One region of the Leucobacter exalbidus genome, then DNA from elsewhere that is predicted to be linked to it. Evidence: riboswitches for the same ligand, from Rfam matches in the RefSeq annotation. Region 1 holds a riboswitch; the other holds the start of a gene.
What was found. Region 1 has a riboswitch for FMN ahead of pnuC (nicotinamide riboside transporter PnuC). Riboswitches for the same ligand answer to the same signal wherever they lie in the genome.

Region 1 (4,170 bases):
CCGGCGTAGCCAATGGTGCTGAGCGGCCACTGCAAGCCGAAATGGGCTTCAACTCGCTGCAGATCGGCATCGTGATCAGCGCGCTCGTTTTCGCAGCCGCTGTGGGTGCCATGGTGTGTGGCCGCCTCGCCGACAAGATCGGCCGCCGCCCCACGATCATCGTGCTCTCGACGCTATTCTTCCTCGGCACGATCCTCGTTATCACCTCACCGGGCGGCCCCGAGCACGGCACCCACACCACCATCGGTTACTCGATGCTGATCCTTGGGCGCATCACGCTCGGTCTCGCGGTCGGCGGCGCCTCGGCGGTCGTGCCCGTCTACCTGTCAGAGATGGCACCCTACGAAATTCGCGGCTCGCTCTCGGGCCGCAACGAGCTGATGATCGTCATCGGCCAGCTCGCAGCCTTCGTGGTCAACGCGATTATCGCGGCACTCTGGGGCCACGAAGATGGCGTGTGGCGCATCATGTTCGCCGTGTGTGCCGTGCCCGCTATCTTCCTATTCTTCGGCATGCTGCGCATGCCCGAGTCACCCCGCTGGCTGATCGAAAAGGGACGCGATGCAGAGGCCCTCGCCGTACTCAATACCGTGCGTTCGAAGGATCGCGCTGAAGCCGAGTTCGCCGACATTCAGGCCGGTACCGCTCAGGATCGAGTAGCCGCTCGTGGCCAGCTCGGCCTCAAGGCCGTGCTGAAGAACCGCAACCTGCTCATGATTTTGCTCGTCGCCTGCGGCCTGGGCGTCGCCCAGCAGTTCACCGGCGTCAACGCCATCATGTACTACGGCCAGCGCATGCTCGCCGAGGCCGGCTTCAGCGAGGACATGATCGGCTGGGTCAACATCGCCCCCGGCATCATCGCCGTCATTGGCGGCATCATCGCCGTGATCTACATGGACCGCATCAACCGCCGCACCAACTTCCTCTGGGGCTACGGTATGACCGCGCTGTCGCACGTGCTGATCGCCGTCGCGATGATGGCCCTGTTCCCCGTGGGCAACCCCGCCCGACCCTGGGTGTTCCTGGTGCTGATCGTCGTAATGATCGGCTCGATCCAGCTGTTCCTCAACATCGCGACCTGGGTGTATCTGTCTGAGGTATTCCCGCAGCACATGCGCGGCGTGGGCATGGGCCTGTCGGTGTGCGTGCTCTGGGTCACCAACGGTATCGTCGCCACCTTCGTGCCGACCATTGTTGGCGCGGTGGGTATGGGCCTCTTCGTGATCTTCGCCATCGTCAACGTGATCTCGTTCTTCTTCATCTTGAAGTTCGTGCCCGAGACGCGCGGTCGCACCCTCGAAGAGCTCGACTCAGACATCACAACGGGCGCGATCTACGTGCCCCGCAAGGGCTAGTAGTTAGCACTCACCAGCCAGGCTGAAACCGAAAGGCACCTTCCCCGCTGGGGAAGGTGCCTTTTGCGTGAGTTGCTGCCCGACTACTCAGCGGGCTCTGTGGCCCGGCTCACGCGCGGGTCGGGCATGATGTTGTCGATGCGCGGCTTACTGTGCGACTGGGCCCGGGCCCACACCACAAAGCCGATGGCGGTAAAGATGCCGTAGAAGACGTACATAAACCCGGTCGCGTAGTAGCCGGTGCTAAACAACAGCGGCACCCCGACTACGTCGACGGCGATCCAGATCAGCCAGAACTCGGTCCAGCCCTTCGCCATGCCGTAGGTGGCCAGCAGCGACCCGACAAATGTCCACGCATCGGCCCACACAGGATCCCACGAACCCAGCGCGCGAAACAGCGGCGTGAGTGCGACCGTGCCGAGCACGAGCGTCAGCACGAGGCCAATGCGGGTGGGATTTGAGGCCCAGCGGGGCGTCACCTGCCCGCCGTTGCTGCTGGCCTGGCGCCACCGCACCCAACCAAACACGGCAACAGCGATAAACATGACCTGTCGGCCAGCCTGGCCGAGAAGGTTCGGCAGTTCGTGATCCGGGCTAATGATCGACCCCAGAAACACGGTGAGCAGCAGCAGATTGCCCACGATGCCGACGGGCCACGCCCAGATCTTGCGCCGCATGCCGCCGAATGCGCTCGCGAGCCCAAACACGTTGCCGACGACTTCGCGCACGAGCAGTGTTTGGCCGCCGGGTAGCACCCACTGAGAATTAAAAGCTTCGATCAAGCAGTGCATGATGGGCAGGCGTTCCTCTCGGGTTCATGTCGCCGAGGGTACGCGGGTACACGAAATGGTGTCGCCCACGCATGTGCTTCTCTCATCCAGACTTTACTGTCGGTATCGGAATTTCACCGATTCAACCTCAGCCCTAGGGGCCTCGGGTCGCGGACTATCACCGCCGGTTCGGAATTTCACCGACCCCGGAGCACGTATGTTTACTTGAAATGCTAGCGCACCCGCGCGGTTGCGGGGCGAAGGTGCGCTTATGTGACGGTTGGCTTAGGCTTCGGGAGCTTCGGCTGATTCACCTTCTGCGCTCTCGTCGGCGTCGATGACGCCGGTGAAGCGGCTGCCCACACCGTACACAAAGGTGCGCGTGGTTGCGGCACTAAACGGCTTGGGCAGTTCGTGCGCCTCGTGGTCGTAGCACGCGAGCAGCGTGAACTCGGGCCACCACTTCTTGGGGCGCGCCTGCTCTGAGTAACTGCAGATCGCGCACTGCAGCGTCGCCCACACCTTCTTCTTGCCGGTGCGGTTGGCGCGCGACTGGGCGAGCCAGGCCGGCGGGTTTTGGTCGATCTCATTGAGATCGGCCTGCGAGATGTTCGAGGGGATGCCGTGACGTCGCGCCATTTCCAGCGGAATATCAAGTTGCAAAGCGGCATCGTATTGAGAAGGCATACCCCCAGGGTACGCGGGTGCTGGCGCGCGCGGTGACGCGGGGCACGGCGGGCTAAAGCGCGATCCGAGGCAAAGACCTGCTGAGCCCCGGATCGCGCCCTGTCTTACAGCGCCGCGTTGGCCGCCCGCAGCACCTGCGCGGCGACCTCGAGGCCCTCGATGCGGCCGAGCGAAACGTCTTCGTGCTCGATGTTGACCCACATTTCGGGGTCGACCTCGTGCAGTGCCCGCAAGAACTCGGTCCAGAATGCGGTGTCGTGGCCGCGGCCCAGCGCCACGAAATCCCACGCCGAATTCTTGGGCCACTCGTTGGCCCACTCGTCGCCGCCCAGGTTGGTGCGCGGCTCTTCGGGGGCGAGGCGACGGAATGAGTTGTCGAGCACGCCGTTAATGCTGGCCCACTCGGGGTTCACCCGCACATCCTTGGCGGCCGCGTGGAACACGAGCTCGCCCAGGTGGCGCACCACGGCCACAGGATCCATCTGCTGCCAGAACAGGTGCGACGCGTCGAGCTCAACGCCCACGTGCGTGGCGCCCGTGAGCTCAATGAGCTTGTGCACGTCAGCCGAATTGAACACCAGGTTCTGCGGGTGCAGCTCGAGCGCCACCTTCACGCCGTGCTCGGCCGCGAAGCCATCCATCTCGCGCCAAAACTTGGTCGCGACATCCCACTGGTAGTCGAGCACGTCAAGCGCCGCCGAGTTCCAGGCGTTGACCACCCAGTTGGTGACGCTGGCGCTGGCCTCGCCGCCGGGCAGCCCCGACATCGTGACCACGCGATCTTGCCCGAGCCGGTTGGCGAGCTGAATCGAACGGCGCACGTCAGCAGCGTGCGCATCGCCGATCGCACGGTTGGGGTGCAGCGGGTTGCCGTTCGCGTTGAGGCCGGCAATGCTGACGCCCGTGCCCTCGAAGAGTTCGAGAAAGTCGTCGCGGGCAGTATCTGAGACGAGAATGTCGTCAAAGGTGGGGATGTGGTGGGCGGGCAGAAAGCCGCCCGAGTTGAGCTCGATGCCCGAAAGGCCCAGGTTCTTGATGACCTCGATCGCCTCGGGCAGGCTGCGGTCGTGCAGAATCGCGTTGTAGACACCGAGTTTCATCGTGCGACCTCCTGGGTGTTGGTGCCGACGGTGTTGGTGGTGCCGGCGGCGTTGGCGGGAACCTGAACTGTGGCCCCGCCCTGCGCGGCCGACTCGGCAACTGCGGCGAGAAACTCCATGTTGTGCACGCCGTCGTCGAAGCTCTTGCAGCGCGGCAGTGATTCGGCCTCGGGCAGGCCCGCGACCTCCTCGAGGAACGCGCGCGCCTGGTGCACGAACAGATCGTTCTGGCCGATGCCGACGCCCGGGGCATCCATC
Region 2 (4,170 bases), 310 kb from region 1:
CGCCTCATCGACGAGCCACTCGATGTGCTCGGTCTCGCGCTCGCGCCCAGCTTGCTGTGGGCCGCGTTGCTGGTCGTGGTCTTTGTCGGACGCGGCGCATTCAGGGTGCCGTGGCGACGCTCCAAACGCGTGCTTGCATCTGATCGTTTGACCCGCGAACAGCTCATTGCGCAGCTCGAGCGCTTTGGCGGGGGCACCATCTCGTGGATGACCACGTGGGATCTGAATCAGCGCATCGCGGCGACCTCGACGACATCTGCCACCGTGACCTCAGCGGCCACCGGAGACTCAGCGGCCCCCGCACTCACCGCAAACACCGCCGCCGTCATTTCAGGGACGACCGCAACTCACGGCGCGATCGCATACCAAGCGCACTCGGGAGTAGCCGTCATGCTCGGCGACCCCATCGTTGCCGCTAGTACCGCGCAGGCCGCGCTCAAGGAGTTCGCGCACACCACGCAGCAGGCAGGCCTCACCCCGTGTGCGTTCTCGGTCAGCTCTGCGGTGGCCGAGGCCCGCCCCCGCGGCTGGCGGTCAGTCATCGTGGCGGAAGACACCATCGTCGATCTACCCGGCCTCGAATTTAAGGGCAAGCCCTGGGGCGCGGTGCGCACTTCTATCAACCGAGCCACCCGCGAGAACATCACGTTTCGTATGGTGCGTCTCTCAGAAGAACCATGGTCGACACTCGCCCAGGTGCGCGCCATTTCTGAGCAGTGGACGGGCGATAAGGGACTCCCCGAGATGCGCTTCACGCTCGGTACGGTCGAGGAAGCGCTTGACCCTCGGGTGCTCGTGGGGATCGCGGTCGATGAGGAGGGCAGTCTGCACGGCGTCACCTCGTGGCTGCCCGTCTACGGCCCCGCAGATACCGTCACGGGCGAACCCCGCATTATCGGCTGGACCCTCGACCTGATGCGGCGCCGAGACGGCGGCTTCGGCCCGGTGATGGAGTTTCTCATCGCCTCCTCGGCTCAGCACTTCTCAGAGCAGGGCTACGAATTTGTGTCACTCTCGGGTGCACCCCTGGTGCGCCCGGCCGATGCCGAGACCGGCCCGATCGACCAGGTGCTCGAACAGTTGGGTGGGCTCATCGAGCCCCTTTACGGGTTCAAGTCGCTGCACCGCTTCAAGCAGAAGTTCAATCCGCGTCACGAGTCACTGCACCTGATCTACCGCGACGAGGGCGATCTGCCGCGCATTGGCATCGCGCTCACGCGCGCCTATCTGCCCGATGCGTCACTGCGCGATCTGGTGGCGTCGGCCACTGCAAAGCCTGAGCCCGCAGCACCCAAACCCGCAGCGCCCAAACCCACAGCTCAGTCAGCGCCCACCGATACCGCGCACCGAGGCACCCCCTGATGGCCTTCGAACAACCCGCCGATCCGGCGCCAACCCCACTCACGAAGCGCCCGCCGCAGACCGAGTCCCCGCTGCATTCCGCGGTCGTGCTCACCACCGCAATCGTAGGCATCCTGATGCAGGTATGGCTCGTGTGGGTGGGCGCCGACCTGCTGTGGGGCCCCGATCACCCCAACGATCCCGACGACCTGACCGTACTGCTCACCTGGTGCATTATTGCGACGGTGTATCTCGGCGCCACGGCGATCACCCTGAGCGTGAAGGCCCAATCACCGCACGCAGATTCGCAGCTCACGCGCACCGTGATCGGGCACCCGCTGTCGCGGCTACTCTCGGTGGTGTTCACCTTTGGGGCCAGCCTCATCGGCCTCGTCGTCGCCATCGACATCATCACCGATCTGGGGCACGACCGGCACGACACCGCGTTCGAAGCGGCGGGGGTGTGGGCCATGATGCTGGCGTGGGTGATGTTCAATTGGGGGTACGCGCGCATCTATTTCTCGCTCTATCACCGCGCCAAGGTGCCCCCGCTGGCCTTCCCCGGCACCGATGATCCGCGGCTGGTGGACTTCGCGTATCTCGCGTTCACCAACGCCACCAACTTCTCGGTGTCAGACGTGCAGGTGCTCTCCACGCGCATGCGGTGGACGATCGTGTGGCACACGACGCTCGCGTTTTTCTTCAACGCGCTCATCATCGGCCTCATCATCAACGTGCTCGCAAACGGCAAACTCCTGGCCGACTTCATCAGCTAGCTCCGTTCGCTTGCACCGAACGGCCTATCGCCCGGGGATGCCGAAGAGCTACGATAGGAAATGTGTTCCGGGGTCGGTGAGAATCCGAACCGGCGGTGATAGTCCGCGAGCGTCGCATCCGCGATGTTGAACCGGTGAAACTCCGGTACCGACGGTGATGGGCAAGTAGGTTTTGCTCTAGTCCGGATGAGAGGAACGCAAGCAGTCGCGAATTGACGCGACTTCTGGCGTACCCGGCATGCAGGAAACGGCGGCCGCCATGCTTGATACAGCACTCATCGAAGACGCGATGCACCGTGCGCTGCGTATCGCGCGCCGCGGCCCCGCCCCCGACGCAAACCCCCAGGTGGGTTGCGTGCTGCTCGATGGCTCAGGCGCGATCGTGGCCGAGGGCTGGCATTTGGGATCCGGATCCCCCCACGCCGAAGCCGCCGCCCTTGCCCGGCTGCCCGAGTCGTGGCGTGCGCGCGCCGGTGAGCTCACCGCCGTAGTGACGCTCGAGCCGTGCAACCACACGGGCCGCACCGGTCCGTGCGCGGTGGCACTGCGCGAGGCCGGCATTGGGGCCGTTGTGTACGCGATGCCCGACCCCGGCGGGGCCTCCTCTGGCGGGGCTTCTGCCGGCGGCGCCGAGACCTTGCGCGCGGCTGGCGTGGCAGTTGAGAGTGGTGTGCTCGCGGCCGAGGCGCGCGAGCTGCTGCGCGATTGGTTAGCCGCGCAGGCCTCGCAGACCGAACAGCCCGAACAGCCGACCGGCCTGCAGCGCCCCCGCGTCATCGTGAAGTGGGCGCAGACCCTTGACGGGCGCGCCGCCGCGGCCGACGGTTCGAGCCAGTGGATCACGGGCCCCGAAGCCCGCGCCGATGTGCACCGCAGGCGCGCCGCCGCCGATGCCATTCTGGTTGGCACGGGCACACTGCTCGCCGACGATCCCAGCCTCACCGCACGCGCCAGCGACGGCAGCCTGTTGGTGCCCGCGGCCGAGCAGCCAATTCCTGTGGTGCTCGGCCGGCGTCCCATTCCCGCGGACGCCCGCATTCATGAGCACCCGGCGCTTGCCGCCCACGGCCGTACCGCCCCGTTGCAGTTCACGGGCGAGGATTTCGCCGCCGACTTTGCCGCACTCGCCGCCCAGGGCATAACGAGCGTGTTCATCGAGGGCGGCCCCGCCATCATCAGTGCGGTGATCGCGGCGGGCCTGGCCGATGAGGCGCTCGTCTATGTCGCCCCGTCGCTGCTCGGGGGCCCGCGGTGTGCGCTGGGAGATCTCGAGATCAGCAGCATCGCCGACATATTGCCCCTCAGGTATGCAACCGTGACCCAGCTCGGCACAGACTGGCTCATCGCGGCAGAGTTCGATTACCGCCCCGGGCAGACCCACGCGCCCACCCCAAACCTTGCGCCCGCGCTTTCCGCAGACCCTGCGGCCGCCCCCGCGCTTTTACCCACACATACTCCGAAGGGAATGTAATGTTTACCGGACTCATTGAGGAGATCGGGGAGATCGTTGCGGTTACCCCTATCGATGACTCACTCAGGCTCACCATCGCGGGCCCGCTCGTCACAAGCGACGCCGATCATGGCGCCTCGATCTGCGTATCGGGGGTGTGCCTCACCGTTATTGACCGCAGCACTCCCGGCCAGTTCACCGCAGATGTGATGGCCCAAACGCTCAACATGTCAACGATCGGCGGGCTCGCTGCCGGGTCGGGCGTGAACCTCGAGCGTGCGGTGCGCATGGACACCAGGCTCGGCGGACACATCGTGCAGGGCCACGTCGATGGCACCGCACGCCTGGTGTCGGTGACCGAGCACGAAGCGTGGCGGGTGCTGCGCTTCGCCGTGGCACACGACATCGCTGCGCTGCTCGTCGATAAGGGCTCAATCACGGTCTCGGGGGTGTCACTGACCGTCTCGAACGTGTCGGCGCCCGAGCAGCCCGAGCACTGGTTCGAGGTCTCACTGATTCCAGAAACCCTCACGGCGACCACGCTCGGCCGCCTCACCGCGGGCGATCTCGTCAATGTCGAGACCGATATTCTCGCCCGCCACG

Region 2: it holds a riboswitch for FMN, as region 1 does, so the genes downstream of both, ribD (bifunctional diaminohydroxyphosphoribosylaminopyrimidine deaminase/5-amino-6-(5-phosphoribosylamino)uracil reductase RibD) here and pnuC (nicotinamide riboside transporter PnuC) in region 1, are expected to answer to the same signal.

The regions. Positions count from the first base shown of each region.
Region 1 is NZ_JAFIDA010000001.1:1,900,519-1,904,688, reverse strand. Features, by position in the region: gene JOF28_RS08580 (sugar porter family MFS transporter) at 1-1,355, shown strand, start outside; gene pnuC (nicotinamide riboside transporter PnuC) at 1,439-2,146, opposite strand; FMN riboswitch at 2,217-2,343, opposite strand; gene JOF28_RS08570 (hypothetical protein) at 2,411-2,812, opposite strand; gene JOF28_RS08565 (sugar phosphate isomerase/epimerase family protein) at 2,917-3,912, opposite strand; gene JOF28_RS08560 (Gfo/Idh/MocA family protein) at 3,909-4,170, opposite strand, start outside.
Region 2 is NZ_JAFIDA010000001.1:2,207,576-2,211,745, reverse strand. Features, by position in the region: gene JOF28_RS10060 (bifunctional lysylphosphatidylglycerol flippase/synthetase MprF) at 1-1,362, shown strand, start outside; gene JOF28_RS10055 (DUF1345 domain-containing protein) at 1,362-2,117, shown strand; FMN riboswitch at 2,177-2,319, shown strand; gene ribD (bifunctional diaminohydroxyphosphoribosylaminopyrimidine deaminase/5-amino-6-(5-phosphoribosylamino)uracil reductase RibD) at 2,377-3,588, shown strand; gene JOF28_RS10045 (riboflavin synthase) at 3,588-4,170, shown strand, end outside.